Regions from separate parts of the Pectobacterium punjabense genome, predicted to be linked through region 2. Evidence: predicted binding sites of a transcription regulator. Region 2 holds the regulator's gene; each other region holds the start of a gene.
The links. Region 2 encodes LexA, which represses DNA repair genes until DNA is damaged. Its sites were predicted from a motif close to TNCTGTATGTACATACAGNA; they were not measured.

Region 1 (4,219 bases), 2.2 Mb from region 2:
GGATGGAAATGGAAATACCTGGTGAAAAAACATCGCGAGGGAGAAGCGGTTACGCGTTTTCTGGAGCAAAGTGCGGCGGATGATGCGGTGCAGGCATTGCTTAAAATGGAAAACCAGCCAGTGAAAGTGTTGGAGTGGATTGCGCAATGTATGAATCCCATCTTAGAAAATAGGATGAAGCAAACGATCCGCGCACGGCGTAAACGTCATTTTAATGCGGAACACCAACATACGCGCAAGAAATCAATCGATTTGGAATACTTGGTTTGGCAGCGTCTGGCGGCTCTTGCTCAGAGGCGTGGGGTGACCTTGTCGGAAACGATTGTGCAGTTAATTGAAGATGCCGAGCATAAAGAGAAATATGCCAGCCAGATGTCGCTGCTCAAGCAGGATCTTAAAGACATTCTGAATAATAAAGACGAAAAATGATCGGTATTTGTCATTTATCTTGCTGAAAAACGGACATAAAAAAGCGCAGGGCGCGTTTTCCAACGTTGCGCAGCAACGGCCCGTAGGGTGACAGACAAAGATGTCCTTCATAAAAAAACCTCGCCGAAGCGAGGTTTTTTTCGTTAATAACTTAAGCCTGAGGCTGAGTTACAACGTCTTTGATGCCTTTAACTTCGATCTCTACGCGACGATCTGGTGCCAGGCAGTCGATCAGCGCAGCACGAGGTTTCACGTTGTCACAGGTAGAACCGGTAACTGGTTGAGATTTACCTAAGCCACGAGCAGAGACTTTATTCGCAGGGATACCTTTAGAAACCAGATAATCCACTACGCTCTGAGCACGTTTTTCAGACAGAGCTTGGTTATATTGCTCTGAACCTAAACGGTCAGTGAAGCCCAGAACAACAACGGAACCGTCTTTCGGGTCCAGAGAGCTCAGCTGGGTGTACAGTTGATCCAGTGATTGCTGGCCTTCTGCTTTCAGCGTTGCTTTGTTGAAGTTGAACAGGACGTCAGATTTCAGGGTGAAACGCTTGGTTTCAACAACTGGAGCTGGTGCTGGAGTTGGAGCCGGAGCAACAACGGGTGCAACACGCTCATCTTGACCGAAACGGTAAGACAGGCCAACGCTCATCAGCAGGTTATCTGGACGGGCACCAACGGTACCAGCATCACCAATGTTGCTTACCCATTGGTAGTCAACGCGGGCAGCCCAGTTTGTGTCGATAGCGTATTCAACACCGATCGCAGCCAGCGGAGAAACGCCAGTATCGTTGTTGTTGAGGTGGGTGCCGCTTCTGTCAGCGTGGCTATCAGTGCGCCATACCATGCCGCCCAGACGGGTATAGGCGTCCAGACCTGGCATCACTGGGTAGCTCAGTTTAGTAGCCAGTTGAATGCCTTGTGCCTTGAAGCTAGCACTGTCTGCTGCATTAGAAGTAGAACCAGCATACTTCATGCGGCCCAACCAATCGTAGCCCAGTTCAAAACCCAGGTACGGGTTGGCTTGGTAACCAACAAAAGCACCAGCGCCTAATTTGCTTTTGATCGGGTTATTGATGACACCGTTGTAGCCATTGCCATAGAAGCCCGTATCGTGGAATTGAGACACACCCAGTTTACCACCGGTGTACCAGGTATTTTCTTTAGGAGCTGCTTGCGCGATAGTCGCGAAGCTAGCCAGTGCCACTGCAACTGCGATAGCTGTTTTTTTCATTTTACGCCTCATTATCATCCAAATCGGCAATTAACCTGGAGGGCTAATAAACCTTTGGTTAAAATCCTTTGGTTGGAGACTTTGCCCTTATTTATGACTCACTGTCAGTCAACTGACGTTATAAAAGAGCAACTCCAGCGAGTTAAAGTCTACAACGTGATGAGAAAGTTACAAGTATGATGTGACTTGCGTCATAGGAAAAACGCACGAATCATACACACTTACTAACAAATAGTAGATGGTTTTGACAGATCTTACGTCTTTGGGGTGTATTAAATATAGCCAAAAAGCCCGCAGAATACCGCTTTGCGGCGATCCACGGGGCATATAACGTAATTGAGCTGAGAAAAATCTTAATTTACTTAATGATACAATGTCGAATGAATTTTAAGGCTGGGAAACAGTCTATAGGCGTCCCCGCTGGCATTTTCTGGTCGCATAATAAAGCCGTATGTATTCCCTGCCTGTGCGGCGTCCCGTAACCGAACCTTCTCTTCTCCCGTCAATTCGTGCGGCAACCAGCACAAAACGGCGCTGTAATTTCCTGTCAGTAACGCTCTCTCCATGGCATCAACAGTAAACAAGGGATTGATATGGTTGAGCTGCACTATTTTATCCAGCGGTAATCCAGATTGCTGTACCCAAGGGCGACTCAATTTTTGCTGAGGAGAAAGCCATAGCAGCCAGCGAGACTGTGTGCCTAGCTGCTGTAAGAGTGGAAGTAACAGGTGTGTGACTATGGGTTGATCGGCGTTGTACACGACTTCGCTGATAATACCGCCCGCGACAGCCGAAGATTCTGCTGTGTGTTGATTGGCAGAAAACGATGATGACGGGACGTTGTGAGAGCTGATTGATTGCGTACGCATAATGAGTTCTACCCATAGTGTTACTGTATGAATGTACAGTAACTGCTGTGTGCGTGAAAATCAACCTGATTTTTTGAAAGCGCTTCGCATATTCTTTATGCAAGAGACAGTAAACACATTTACTGTTTGAAGCCACCTCAGGGGTGTGGTTAATTATTTATTCCTGCTACGAATATTTAACTGTTCAGGAAGAGATCATTTCAATACTAAGGATTATGGCAATGAAGCAATTATGCAAAAAAAGGATTTTGCAATCTCAACATTCGTTTTCCTCTTTAGGGGATATCACTTCACGTTCCCAATTTGGTGGCTACAGTATCGCAGCAAATAAAACGATTTTTGGATTGGTGTCGGAAGGGGAGCTTTATCTTCGCGCCAGTAAAAAAGATGAAAAATATTTTCAGCAGCGTGATATGCCACATCTGATTTATACCAAACGCGGTATGCCGTTACCGCTGAACTACTTCCTTGTTGATGACATATTATGGCAAGAGCCACAGCAGTTATTATATTTTGCCCGACTGGCGTTAGCAGGTGCGCAGCATGATCAGGCTCTTAAATGTACGAGCGGGCGTTTAAAAGATCTCCCTAATCTTAACCACGACATCGAAAGGCTGCTGTGGAAAGCGGGAATAAAGAATATTGATGAATTACAGCATTATGGTGCGAAAAACAGCTATCTTGAGCTGCGAAAGGTGCGCGCTAATTTAAGCGTGAACGTGTTATTGGCGCTTGCTGGCGCAATTTGTGGCACGCATCAAGCCGCGCTCCCCCGCGGTATTCGTAATGAGCTTTTAGAGTGGTATAAAAATAATACTCTTTCCAAAGGGCCAAAACACTAAGAGCGTGCTCCCTGTTTTACTGTGAAATTATGTCGTTTTTTAGCTGTACGAGTTCAGGTAAGAGGCCGATCAGCAGGCCGATTTGCTGAATAATTAATGGTTCTTTACTGTCTGACTCAAGTGAAAGGGATTGAATGCCGGTGGCAATAGCTTTCAATCCCTGATTGATTCGTAGACTGTCCTCTTCCCGACAGTGTAGCGCGTCGTCAACATGACACACGGCATCATCCAGAAATTGCAGCGTTTCCGATGAAGCTATTTTCCCACGGTGTGCGCCGAGCGTTGAGATATAACTTAATAACGTATGATTCAGGCACATGAAGCGGAATGCATTGTCCAGCTTGTTCTTGGTGGTGTGAGGCTCAGAGGACATATTTGACACAACCGATGCCAATTCTGCGTCGCAATTATGCGCATCGCGACGGGCAATACGATAAGGCAAACTATTATCTTTCCCCTGATGATATTGAATCATGATCGCGTCAAGATAGCGGCAATTGGCATTTAATGTTTTATTAATAACGGTAGGCAGGCCGCGGAAACGCCAATCTGGCCAAATAAAACTCACTGCCGCCCATGCGATGGCGCAACCCAACAAGGTATCAATAATACGTGGTACCGCGACGTCAAAGCCTTCGCCCAACAGGTTGAAACAAAGTAGGACAAGCAGCGTAATAAACATGGTCGCATGTGCGTATTGCACGTTACGAAAGGCAAAGAAGAGTACACCGCTAATGACGATCAGCGTGAGTTGTCCTTCCTGTGAAGGGACGAAGTACAGGATAGGAAGGCCGATTAAAATACCGGTCAATGTCCCGATAACCCTCAACGTCAGTCGTCTC
Region 2 (4,219 bases):
GACCCACAGTTACTGGGCTATGCTTCTCTTCGCGTGCTCAATCAGGAAGTACTGGCACCGGGGGCATCATTCCAGCCGCGAACTTACCCACGGGTTGATATCCTGAACATTATTCTTCAGGGCGAAGCAGAATACCGTGACAGCAACGGCGGTCATATTCAGGCTAAAGCTGGCGATGTTTTGTTGCTTGCCACTCAACCAAACGTCAGCTATAGCGAACATAATACCAACCCCAGCAGCCCGTTGACGCGCCTACAATTATGGTTGAATGCCTGCCAAACCAGAGAGAACAGCCCGCTGCAACGCATGGGGCTCAATTCATCAAGTCATACTCTGCTCGCGTCACCGGAAGGCGAGCAGGATAGTCTACAACTGCGCCAACAGGTCTGGATTCACCATGTCGATCTCCAGCCGAATGAACAAAGCACGATAGTGCTACAAGGGAATCAGGCATATCTCCAACTGATTCACGGTTCAATGACGGTGAAAAGCGATCGGCACAGTGAAACATTACACTGCGGCGATGGTGCTTTCATTAAGGAAGAAACAACGTTGACGCTACAGGCAGAATCTCCTTTGCGAGCGCTGCTCATCGATCTGGTCGTGTAGTTCCTCTTCCCATCGTCTTCGCAGGAAAGCGCCACTCGCTCGGCGTTTTTATTCAGCCGTGGTAAGATATCTGTCTTGTTCCTCAATGTGTCAGGGTGATATGACAATGGATTCAACCAAACAGGACAAACTTCTTGCCCAGGCTGAACAGATTTGTCAGCAGCGCGCTGTGCGTCTAACGCCACAGCGGTTGGAGGTTCTACGCCTTATGGCACAGCAAACGGGTGCTATCAGCGCTTATGACCTGCTGGATCTTCTGCGACTCACAGAACCTCAGGCTAAACCGCCCACTGTATATCGCGCACTGGACTTTCTGCTGGAACAGGGCTTTATCCACCGCGTTGAATCAAACAACAGCTATGTGCTGTGTCACCATATCGAAGATCACAGTCATACGTCTGCCCTTTTCATCTGCGACCGCTGCGGGCAAGTCACTGAACGTCAAACCGAAGGTGTAGAAGAAACGCTACGCAGTCTGGCGCAGCAGTCAGGGTTTACGCTGCGTCACAGCGTTGTGGAAGCACATGGGTTGTGTGGAGACTGTCAGGAAGTGGCATCATGCAAACAGCCGGATCATTGCGATCACGACCATACTGTTCCTATTAAAAAACGATAGCCCTTGGGCTATCGTTTTTTACGAACGGCTAGCTCCAGTCACTGTTACGAATAACGCCAACCGCTAAACCTTCTATCGAAAAACTTTGCTGACGCAGGTCGACAACGATAGGGGCGAACTCTTCATTTTCAGCGAGAAGATGCACTGTATTACCCTGCTTCTTCAGGCGTTTCACCGTTACTTCATCGTCAATACGCGCCACCACAATCTGACCGTTGCGCACATCTTCTGTTTTATGTACGGCCAGCAAATCGCCATCCATAATACCAATATTTTTCATCGACATACCGCTGACACGCAACAAAAAGTCGGCGCTAGGTTTAAACATAGCGGGGTCAACCTGATAGCGGCATTCGATATGTTCCTGTGCCAACAGAGGTTCACCTGCGGCGACACGACCAACCAGAGGAATTCCCGTCTCTTCTTCCATGAGCAGACGAATACCACGAGACGCGCCCGAAACAATTTCAATCACGCCTTTACGCGCCAGAGCTTTCAGATGTTCTTCAGCCGCATTTGGAGAGCGGAATCCCAGCTGTTGGGCAATTTCCGCCCTCGTTGGCGGCATTCCGGTTTGCGCAATATGATCGCGGATCAGGTCATAAACCTGCTGCTGCCTTGCTGTTAATACTTTCATTCCGCCCCCTGGTTGTTTATACAGTCTTGCTGTGAGTATATACAGGTAAGGCACAATTGGGAATCGAGATATAGGCAAAGCCCCTGACTTTTATTCATTTATGCGGAGCGTCAGGCAAAATGTTGCCAGAGGATACTGCCCCATACGACAGCAGCTAACAAGATGGCAACAAAGACAGCCGCTGACCCAATATCTTTCGCCCGACCGGACAATTCGTGGTGCTCTAAACCAATGCGATCGACGACAGCTTCAATGGCGCTGTTAGCCAGTTCAAACAGCATGATCAACACAACAGATCCGATAAGCAGCAGTTTTTCAACCAGCGTCACCGGTAGTAAACACGCAATAATAATACCGACAACCGTCAGTATCGTTTCCTGACGAAACGCCGCCTCGTGCTGCCAGGCCTGCTTCAGTCCCTTAAAGGAATAACCGGTAGCCTTAATAATCCGGGTCATCCCCGTTGCTTTATTCATTTATCCTCCATTTTTAGACTCTAAATAATTCGAGTTTCAGGCAGGCGGCAAGAGAGGGAGTCCCGATGAGCTTACTCAAGTAAGTGATTCGGGTGACTGAACGCTGCCAACGCACATGCAACTTGAAGTATGACGAGTATATGCAAAATAGTTCGCATTTTAACGCGCTTACGTTGTCTCATCACCACAGATCTCTGGCGCAGTTTCTGGTATCCTTGCGGCGCGTTGCTAACAAGAGGCTCCATGTTGTTATGTCAGGTTGGCGTAAAATTTACTATAAACTATTGAATCTCCCACTGAAACTGTTGGTGAAAAGCAAAGTTATTCCCGCAGATCCGGTGGTCGAGTTGGGGTTAGATCCCTCACGTCCTATACTCTATGTTCTGCCTTATAACTCTCAGGCGGACCTATTGACGCTACGTGCGAAATGTCTGGCATTGGGGTTACCCGATCCCTCGCAGCCGTTCGAATTCAATGGCGTCGAACTCCCCAGCCATGTCTTTATTAATGACGGGCCGCGCGTTTTCCGCTACTACGTTCCCAAGCAGAAATCCGTCAAACTGTTCCACGACTATCTGGACTTGCACCGTGCCAATCCAGATTTAGATGTGCAGATGGTGCCGGTTTCCGTGATGTTTGGGCGTTCTCCAGGTCGGGAAGGCCATTCACAGGCCACACCACACCTGCGATTGCTCAACGGCATCGAGAAATTCTTCGCCGTACTGTGGCTAGGCCGTGACAGCTTTGTCCGCTTCTCCAGCCCGGTGTCGCTGCGCTATATGGCGACCGAGCATGGTACTGACAAAACCATAGCCCACAAACTGGCGCGTGTCGCGCGTATGCATTTCTCCCGTCAGCGTTTGGCGGCAGTTGGCCCACGCTTACCCGTACGTCAGGAGCTATTTAACAAGCTGCTGGACTCCAAAGCGATCAAGAAAGCCGTAGACGATGAGGCGCGCAGTAAGAAGATTTCCCACGAGAAAGCGCAGCAAAATGCAATCGCGCTGATGGAGGAAATCGCTGCCGACTTCTCTTACGAAGCGGTGCGTCTGTCAGATCGCGTATTGAGCTGGACGTGGAACCGTCTTTATCAGGGGATTAACGTCCATAACGCCGAACGCGTGCGACAACTGGCGCAGGATGGTCATGGTATTGTCTATGTGCCCTGCCACCGCAGCCATATGGATTACCTGCTGCTGTCCTACGTTCTGTATCATCAAGGCTTAGTTCCGCCGCACATCGCCGCAGGTATCAATCTTAATTTCTGGCCGGCGGGTCCCATCTTCCGCCGTCTTGGTGCGTTCTTTATTCGCCGGACCTTCAAAGGTAACAAGCTCTATTCCACAATTTTCCGCGAGTACTTGGGCGAGCTATTTGCCCGTGGTTATTCCGTTGAATACTTCATGGAAGGCGGGCGTTCGCGCACGGGACGTCTGTTAGAGCCCAAAACCGGTACGCTGGCGATGACCATTCAGGCTATGCTAAGAGGCGGTACGCGCCCTATCACACTGGTGCCGATTTATGTCGGCTACGAGCACGTGATGGAAGTCGGCACCTATGCGAAAGAGCTGCGCGGCGCGGTGAAGGAAAAAGAAGGCTTTATGCAGATGGTGCGCGGTTTGCGCAAGCTGCGTAATCTGGGTCAGGGCTATGTGAACTTCGGCGAACCTCTGCCGCTGACCACCTATCTGAACCAGCATGTGCCGCAATGGCGTGACGCGATTGACCCGATTGAGGCACAGCGCCCAAGCTGGCTAACGCCGACAGTGCAGGATATCTCCATGGATATCATGGTGCGCATCAATAACTCTGCGGCAGCGAACGCAATGAACCTGTGCTCTACCGCCCTGTTAGCATCGCGCCAGCGTTCTCTGACCCGTG
Region 3 (4,219 bases), 1.2 Mb from region 2:
TAATACGTAATTGTCGATAATGTTGATAGGTGTTGATATGAGTTTGTTTTCATGGTGGATGACAATGTTTCCATTGCTATACAGACTGTTTATTGATGGAGTTATTTCGATGAGGTGCTCGTTAGAAATATTTTCCCTTCTTAATACCTCCAGATTGAGGTATGCCTCTCTATAATGTAAATATGTGCGTTGATAGGTTGGTTTGTGCGTTAAATCATTTATATTAATGATTGGTAAGGTTTTTTTTAAGTCATTTTTTTTATAAAAAAGGCATATTTCATATGCCAACAATTTTTGTTGAGATGAGTTTGAGTTGAAAACAACAGCAAGGTTTTCATCTATATCATGAATATTCGATATTTTATGTAAGGTATCAGCCAATTTTTTCCTTTCGGCTGACAAACTTATGTAGGGAATGATATTCAATCCGCTGAATTGACTGTCGGGAGTCGCATAGGTGAAACAATAACTAATGTGATATATTTTTTTTTCTTTTACATATTTAGACAGTGAAATGTATAAATGATAGTCCAATACAATGTACTTTGCTGTTGGCATGTGATAAAGACCCATTAAAACTCACTGGACATATATTACACTAAAATGAGTTGGCGTATTTAAATACATGCCGGAGGCCAATAGCCATAAGTATTACAATAGCCTAAACAATCTGCACATTGACTTGTTCCATATACACGCCCCGGAACTTGTCCTTGACCCTGAATACATTCGACGTATTTGCCTGTGCAATATGGGTTGGCTGCGATATTTTTTATATTCTTATCTGGCCATTTCTTATCCATTAAAAGATTCTGGATGTAATTCTTTTTCGTGGTAGGAGATTTTATCTCATCGATGACAGTGTAATGAGTGCTGTTGTTAGCATAAGAATTTGATAGCACTAATAGATTTAAAAAAAATAATCCGATTATGATATGAAGACAACGTCGCATATGTAAGTTCTCCTTTGCTTATTTTACGCTTTAATCCTATCCATTTATTTATAGATAAAATAATTAGGTGGTTAAGTAAAGTGCGATATTTTCATATGGTTATTGAGTTTCAGCATAAAAGAATAATCAATCGCTCTAAACGTTTTTAGAAATCCTACTGCCGAAGATTGCTAAAAACAGCGCTCATTCAGAAATAAAGCGGGTGTTTTTGCGTGGACCGTACTAGGGTGAAACAGGTTTTCCTCTTCATAGTTAATGGTGCTGTGGAAGAGCGGGAAAGCGGAAGTTAAGCAAAAAAGGTTGATGGATTTTCTTGGTTTTAGGAATAACAACGAATTTGGCTGTTTTTTACCTTAACTTATCCTATGAATGTAAATTCTGGGTTTTTATTAAAATCAATAGGTAAAACCTTCATTTTTTGCCTCTCCTTCCCCGCTATGTCTGAATGGTGACATGTGAATCCTCGACTATTTTTAGTCTTTTTCCGTCTAATACTTATGCGATAAATCACAGAAAGAGTGTGAAGAAAATCCATATCAGGAGGGATCGCGAATGAAGCGGGTGTTTCTCTAACTCAGGGCTGATGCGGGGTTGTGGGAGTTATCCACCATTTCTGTGGATAACTATGTGTATTATGGATAGACAACGCGTCCTAAGCGAGAGCTGGCGCGGGTTCTCGCTGGGTTGACGCTATTCTCCACGGTTTTGTTAATCTATTTATTATCATATGGTTAAGTAAAATCAAGCGTCTTGGACATCAACGACGTGTAGTTGCATAAATTAACGTCACTGGTCATCCCAGTATGTTACATCTTTACCTAATCTGGGGATAAATCATGATGATTTTATCTGGTAGATTAAAGATGAATGTGCTAGCAAATTAATTTGTCGATTAATCATCCAATCCAGCGATAATTTCCTTGATGCTGTTTTTATATCCAGTATCATGGCAGTGGCAAATTTCATCATTGGCATTCAGAATAAAGCATCGTGCGTCACAGGTAGTGAGCGTGTCGCTGCATTTCTGACGACATCATTGCCGTGCGTGAAAGCGTCAGTCCGTGTCTTTTACCTGCCTTTGTGCGTCCATCCACGAACATCGTATTTAGCGATGAGCAATAACGATAAGTAGCGTGCTTAACGATGAGTAAAGTATTTACACTGAATTCCGACTTTAAACCGGCAGGCGATCAGCCCGAAGCCATTCGTCGTTTAAAGGAGGGCCTGGAAGACGGCCTGGCGCACCAAACGCTGCTCGGGGTAACGGGTTCAGGTAAGACGTTCACAATAGCGAATGTGATTGCCGACCTTAATCGACCAACGATGATGCTGGCGCCGAATAAAACGCTGGCAGCGCAGCTGTACGGCGAAATGAAAGAATTCTTCCCTGATAATGCCGTCGAGTATTTCGTTTCTTACTATGACTACTATCAGCCCGAAGCCTACGTCCCAAGCTCAGACACCTTTATTGAGAAAGATGCGTCGGTTAACGAACATATCGAACAGATGCGCCTTTCCGCGACAAAAGCGCTGCTGGAACGGCGTGATGTGATCGTCGTAGCCTCGGTCTCCGCGATCTATGGTCTGGGCGATCCTGACTTATATCTGAAAATGATGCTGCATTTGACGCAGGGGATGCTGATTGACCAGCGCGCTATTTTGCGGCGTCTGGCTGAGTTGCAGTATTCCCGCAACGATCAGGCGTTTCAGCGCGGTACGTTTCGCGTACGTGGCGAAGTGATCGATATCTTCCCTGCGGAGTCTGATGAAATCGCGCTGCGCGTTGAATTATTCGATGAAGAGGTGGAACGACTGTCGCTGTTTGATCCGCTGACAGGGCATGTCCTTCAAACGGTGCCGCGCTATACCATCTACCCCAAAACGCACTATGTCACGCCGCGTGAGCGTATTTTGCAGGCGATGGAAGACATCAAAGTTGAACTTGCCGATCGCAGAAAGGTGCTACTGGCGAACGATAAGCTGGTGGAAGAACAGCGACTGAGCCAGCGCACGCAGTTTGATCTGGAGATGATGAACGAACTGGGATACTGCTCCGGTATCGAAAACTACTCACGTTATCTTTCAGGTCGTGGCCCCGGTGAGCCGCCACCGACGCTGTTTGACTACCTTCCTGCGGATGGGCTGCTGGTTATTGATGAATCCCACGTTACCGTACCCCAGATCGGCGGTATGTATCGCGGTGACCGTGCGCGTAAAGAGACGTTGGTCGAATATGGTTTCCGGCTGCCTTCGGCGCTGGATAACCGACCGATGAAGTTTGAAGAATTTGAAGCGCTGGCACCGCAGACGATCTATGTGTCTGCGACGCCGGGTAACTATGAGCTGGAAAAATCGGGCGGTGAAGTGATCGATCAGGTCGTTCGCCCCACAGGATTACTCGATCCGCTCATCGAGGTACGGCCTGTTGCAACACAGGTGGACGACCTGCTTTCCGAGATTCGCCTGCGCGCGGCGATTAACGAACGCGTGCTGGTAACGACGCTGACCAAGCGGATGGCGGAAGACCTGACGGAATATCTGGAAGAGCACGGCGAGCGGGTGCGTTATCTGCACTCGGATATTGATACCGTCGAACGTGTGGAAATCATCCGTGATTTGCGCCTTGGCGAGTTTGACGTACTGGTCGGTATCAACCTGTTGCGTGAAGGGTTAGACATGCCAGAAGTGTCGCTGGTGGCGATTCTGGATGCTGATAAAGAGGGTTTCTTGCGCTCTGAACGCTCTCTGATCCAGACGATTGGCCGCGCGGCGCGTAATCTGCGTGGCAAGGCGATTCTTTACGGCGACAGAATTACAGCGTCAATGGCGAAAGCGATTGGCGAAACGGAGCGGCGTCGTGAGAAGCAGGAAGCGTACAACACAGAACACGGTATTGTACCGCAGGGAATTAATAAGAAAATTTCCGATATTCTGCAACTGGGCCAGTCGGCGAGCAAAGGCAAAGGACGAGGCAATCGTAAAGCCGCGGAACCCGCAGCGCGTTATGAACTCATGACGCCGAAGGCGCTGGAGCTGAAAATCCGCGAGTTGGAAAGTAAGATGTTAACGCACGCGCAGAACCTTGAATTTGAAGAGGCTGCCGCCCTGCGCGATGAAGTGCAGGCATTACGTGCACAATTTATTGCCGTCTCTTAGTGCCCGCTGCCTCCTCGCGATCGCAGCATGATAACGACGTAGCACACTGCTAAGGAATCATGATGACCCCTATTATACCGGGCGTAGAGGTATTGTTTGTGGCAGGTTTC
Region 4 (4,219 bases), 440 kb from region 2:
TATCGTCGAGGTGAAACAGCAGTCGTTGCCCTAACGCGCGCAGATCGCCCGCACGCTCGCGTAAGTAGGTATCCTGCAAATTGGTGAATTGCGCAGCGAAGCGTTCAATCACCAGTTTAACGGCCCACTCAGCGGCGTTCCCCGCGTCCACTTCCAGAAACAGTTCCCGTTTGAGCCGCGCATCATTCAGCAAGTGTGAGTACAAGTCGAAAATCGCCGCGCTCTCTTTTTGCGCGCTGGCGCTGAAGCGTTTGCTAAAACGACGGAATTCCGCCGTCGCCTCTTCTAACGCCTGCGTTAAACGAGAACGCTCGCGTTCGCTGTCCAAACTCGATGCGGGAAAAACCTGTTCCAGAGAAGGCTGGGTACAATCCTGCCAGCCGGGAGCAATCGCCACGCCGGGTGCAGCCACCAGCGCTTTGACGCGCGTCTGGCGGTATTGACCAAAGAGCGTTTTTATCTGTGAAAGGGAAAGAATCGCGGCCATCTGCGTGGCCAGCGTTACCATGAATGATTCTTCGTTTTTATCAAATTGACGATGTTCGCGCTGTTGAACCACCAGCACGCCCAACAGATGACGACGATAAATAATGGGAACGCCAAGAAAAGAGCGAAAATGTTGCTCTTTCACCGCGGGGATGAATTTAAAGCTGGGGTGCGCACGCGCGTCGGCCAGATTGATGGGTTCAGCGCGTTGCCCGACCAGCCCAACAATACCTTGCCCAAATGCTAGCGTAACCGTGCGTCCGCGCGGTTTCTTCAACCCGCGCGTCGCCATCAGGTAATAGCATTGACGATCGTGATCGGCCAGATAAATGGAACAGACTTCCGTGTCCATAGCCTGACAGGTCTCATTGACCAGAATGTCCAGCGCATCACTAAGGCGGGCCGTTGCCGCAACATTTTCGACAATTTCTCGCAAGCGCGTGAGCATAATGTGCCTGAATTACCCTCTTTTTCGCCGGGGACCGGGTGGGGGTGCCATCCGAACCGCAGCACTCTCCTGAAGCAGGATCACCGGGTTGATAAATTCCTTCATCACGCGACGATACACATCTCGCTTAAAAGAGACGACCTGACGTACCGGATACCAGTAACTCACCCAGCGCCAACCATCAAACTCAGGTGTGCCGCTGCTCTGCATATTGATATCCGACTCATTACACATCAACTGTAGCAAAAACCATTTTTGCTTTTGGCCGATACAGACCGGTTTTGTATCCCAACGCACCAAACGCTTTGGTAATTTATAGCGTAACCAGTTACGGGTAGATGCCAATACGCGCACATCCTTTTTTCTTAACCCGACTTCTTCAAACAGTTCGCGGTACATCGCCTGCTCGGCACTTTCACCGGGGTTAATTCCCCCCTGCGGAAACTGCCAGGAGTGCTGACCATAGCGCCGGGCCCACATCACCTGCCCCTGCCGATTACAAATTACAATACCAACGTTTGGGCGGTAGCCATCATCATCGATCACCGGACTACCTCAATAAACATCAATGCAAAGATGACCTGATTGTTTCACACTCCCGTCAGGCGGTAAACCACTGCTTAGAAAGCATGTGACACTAATAAAATTAAGATAACCCACAGATAAGATCAAAGTTATAAACATGTGAAGACCATAACCTGCAATTTATTCACTTTTTCTGTGGACATCTTTGTGCAGAACCCATGAAGAAGTGAGTAAAACTCATTTTTCATGAAGAAATAAAATTACTAGAAATTTAAAAATAGTTCTTTTTATTCATTAAATTAAAAGCAACCCAAGCCCAAAGCACGCCCCCTTGCTGTTTGTTCAAATGGCGTCCAATGCAAGATTGGTGAAAGATCGCACTATGCCGATTTTATCCACAGGGAATGCCTCAAACTCAGGCAATAAATAGGCAAACACAGTAAAAATGCCGGGAGTCAAGGCTGTAAATGGAACCAGTAATTCATGTTTATGTGGGTTATCCAAGATATCTGTGGATAACCTAGTGTAAAATCCTGTTTATTGTCGGTGGTTATACGTGCACAGTTTGCAAAGCTGCATTCAGTGATCGCCATCACACTGAAAAAAAACGCTACGAATCATGCTATTATTGCTTTTCTCCACAATCTTATGGGCTGTGTGTTTGTCTTTTCCATTTGTTGTATTTTTTTTGAGCGAAAAAATATCGAGCGATATCCTATGAATTCACCCTCAGTTCACACAACAGCGCCGCAAAATGAGCAAGCCTTGCAGGAACGTGCGCAGTCCCTCGCAGGTTATAACCTCGCGGAATTGGCCAACCTCGCTCGTCTGCCCCTTCCTGCCAACCTAAAACGTGATAAAGGCTGGATTGGCGTGTTGCTGGAACGTTTTCTGGGTGCAAGCGCAGGCAGCAAGCCCGAGCAGGATTTCCCAGATATTGGCATTGAGCTAAAAACTATCCCTATTGATGAACAAGGCAAACCGCTGGAAACCACCTTCGTTTGCGTCGCACCGTTAACAGGTAATAGCGGCGTAACCTGGGAAAGCAGCCATGTGCGGCATAAGCTCGCCCGAGTTTTGTGGATTCCGGTAGAAGGTTCGCGTCACATCCCTCTTGGGGAACGTCGAATCGGTACACCGTTGATATGGAGCCCCAGTGAAGAAGAAGAAGAGCAACTGCGCTGTGATTGGGAAGAATTGATGGATTTGATCGTGCTTGGCAGGGTAGAAAGTATCACCGCCCGGCATGGTGAAGTGCTGCAACTCCGCCCCAAAGCGGCAAATAGCAGGGCATTAACAGAAGCGATTGGCGAATTTGGTCAGCCGATTTTGACCTTACCGCGCGGGTTCTATCTGAAGAAAACCTTTACTGCGCCATTACTGGCTCGTCATTTTATGCAGGTCGAGTGATACATAATTAATGCCTTCCAAACGCATTTTTTCCATTATTCCTACGTTATCCCCCGCGCCCCTTTGCTAGACTCACCTTAAGCGTTAGATTTCTTTATGGATTAATACGATGAAAATACAGATGAAAATGGCGATAACACTGGCCTTACTATTCACCCTTGCGGGCTGTTCCAGTGACTATGTGATGGCAACAAAAGAGGGGCAAATGCTCCTGACACAGGGGAAACCCGTGTTAGATAAAGATACCGGGCTGCTTAGCTATACCGATGAGCAAGGCAATCAGAAACAAATCAACAGCGATCAAATTTCTCAGATCGTACAGCGCTAAGATCGCTGTCAGCCCGAAACGCCGCACATCGGGCTGCACCATCAAGAATAATCCGAAAAGGATAGCAGAAGAGACTTCCCCACTCGCCACGGCTTCGTTTATAGTCGAATTCAGGTGTGTCTTCCCAAACTCATTGGAATCGCAGCAAATCATGCGGAGATGATGGGAAATACGCCTGCTATTTTCAGACATAAGGAAGCTGGCAATGCAATATCACCGTATTCCCCATAGTTCTTTAGAAGTGAGCGTGCTGGGTCTTGGTACGATGACCTTTGGCGAACAGAACAGCGAAGCAGACGCTCATGCCCAGTTAGATCACGCCATTGCCGCAGGTGTTAACCTGATTGACACAGCAGAAATGTACGCCGTTCCCCCACGCCCGGAAACGCAAGGGTTAACCGAGAGCTATATCGGTTCCTGGCTGAAATCCCGTGGTGGACGCGAGAAATTGATTGTAGCGAGTAAAGTCTCAGGTCCTGTGCGCGGAAGCGATCACAGCATTCGCCCACAGCAGGCGCTGGATAGAAAAAACATCCGCGCAGCGCTGGATGCCAGCCTGCAACGCTTGAATACTGACTATATCGACCTCTATCAGTTGCATTGGCCGCAGCGCCAGACCAACTGCTTTGGCAAGCTTAACTATCAATATACTGACGACAAACCCGTCGTGACGCTGCTGGAAACGCTGGAAGCGTTAAATGAACAGGTGCGTGCCGGTAAAATTCGCTATATCGGCGTTTCCAACGAAACCCCATGGGGCGTGATGCGCTACCTGAATTTGGCGGAAAAACACGATCTGCCGCGTATCGTATCGATCCAGAACCCTTACAGTCTGCTGAATCGCAGTTTTGAAGTCGGCCTGGCGGAAATCAGCCAGCATGAAGGCGTCGAACTCCTCGCCTATTCATCGCTGGCGTTCGGTACGCTGACGGGTAAGTACCTGAATGGCGCAAAACCTGCCGACGCGCGCAACACGCTATTCAGCCGCTTCACGCGCTATACCGGCCCGCAAGCTCAGGCAG

Region 1: the regulator LexA is predicted to act here: its motif matches at 2,557-2,576, upstream of sulA (SOS-induced cell division inhibitor SulA).
Region 3: the regulator LexA is predicted to act here: its motif matches at 1,878-1,897, upstream of uvrB (excinuclease ABC subunit UvrB).
Region 4: the regulator LexA is predicted to act here: its motif matches at 1,919-1,938, upstream of mutH (DNA mismatch repair endonuclease MutH).

The regions. Positions count from the first base shown of each region.
Region 1 covers NZ_CP038498.1:2,897,840-2,902,058, reverse strand. Annotated here, with positions in the region: gene matP (macrodomain Ter protein MatP) at 1-429, shown strand, start outside; gene ompA (porin OmpA) at 581-1,666, opposite strand; gene sulA (SOS-induced cell division inhibitor SulA) at 2,029-2,535, opposite strand; gene E2566_RS13110 (TfoX/Sxy family DNA transformation protein) at 2,757-3,377, shown strand; gene yccS (YccS family putative transporter) at 3,394-4,219, opposite strand, start outside.
Region 2 covers NZ_CP038498.1:682,841-687,059, reverse strand. Annotated here, with positions in the region: gene E2566_RS03085 (pirin family protein) at 1-609, shown strand, start outside; gene zur (zinc uptake transcriptional repressor Zur) at 716-1,225, shown strand; gene lexA (transcriptional repressor LexA) at 1,254-1,862, opposite strand; gene E2566_RS03070 (diacylglycerol kinase) at 1,973-2,338, opposite strand; gene plsB (glycerol-3-phosphate 1-O-acyltransferase PlsB) at 2,590-4,219, shown strand, end outside.
Region 3 covers NZ_CP038498.1:1,840,258-1,844,476, forward strand. Annotated here, with positions in the region: gene E2566_RS08235 (hypothetical protein) at 1-558, opposite strand, end outside; gene uvrB (excinuclease ABC subunit UvrB) at 2,097-4,109, shown strand; gene E2566_RS08245 (VOC family protein) at 4,172-4,219, shown strand, end outside.
Region 4 covers NZ_CP038498.1:1,123,703-1,127,921, reverse strand. Annotated here, with positions in the region: gene ptsP (phosphoenolpyruvate--protein phosphotransferase) at 1-934, opposite strand, end outside; gene rppH (RNA pyrophosphohydrolase) at 947-1,480, opposite strand; gene mutH (DNA mismatch repair endonuclease MutH) at 2,177-2,869, shown strand; gene E2566_RS05100 (YgdI/YgdR family lipoprotein) at 2,979-3,197, shown strand; gene E2566_RS05095 (NADP(H)-dependent aldo-keto reductase) at 3,403-4,219, shown strand, end outside.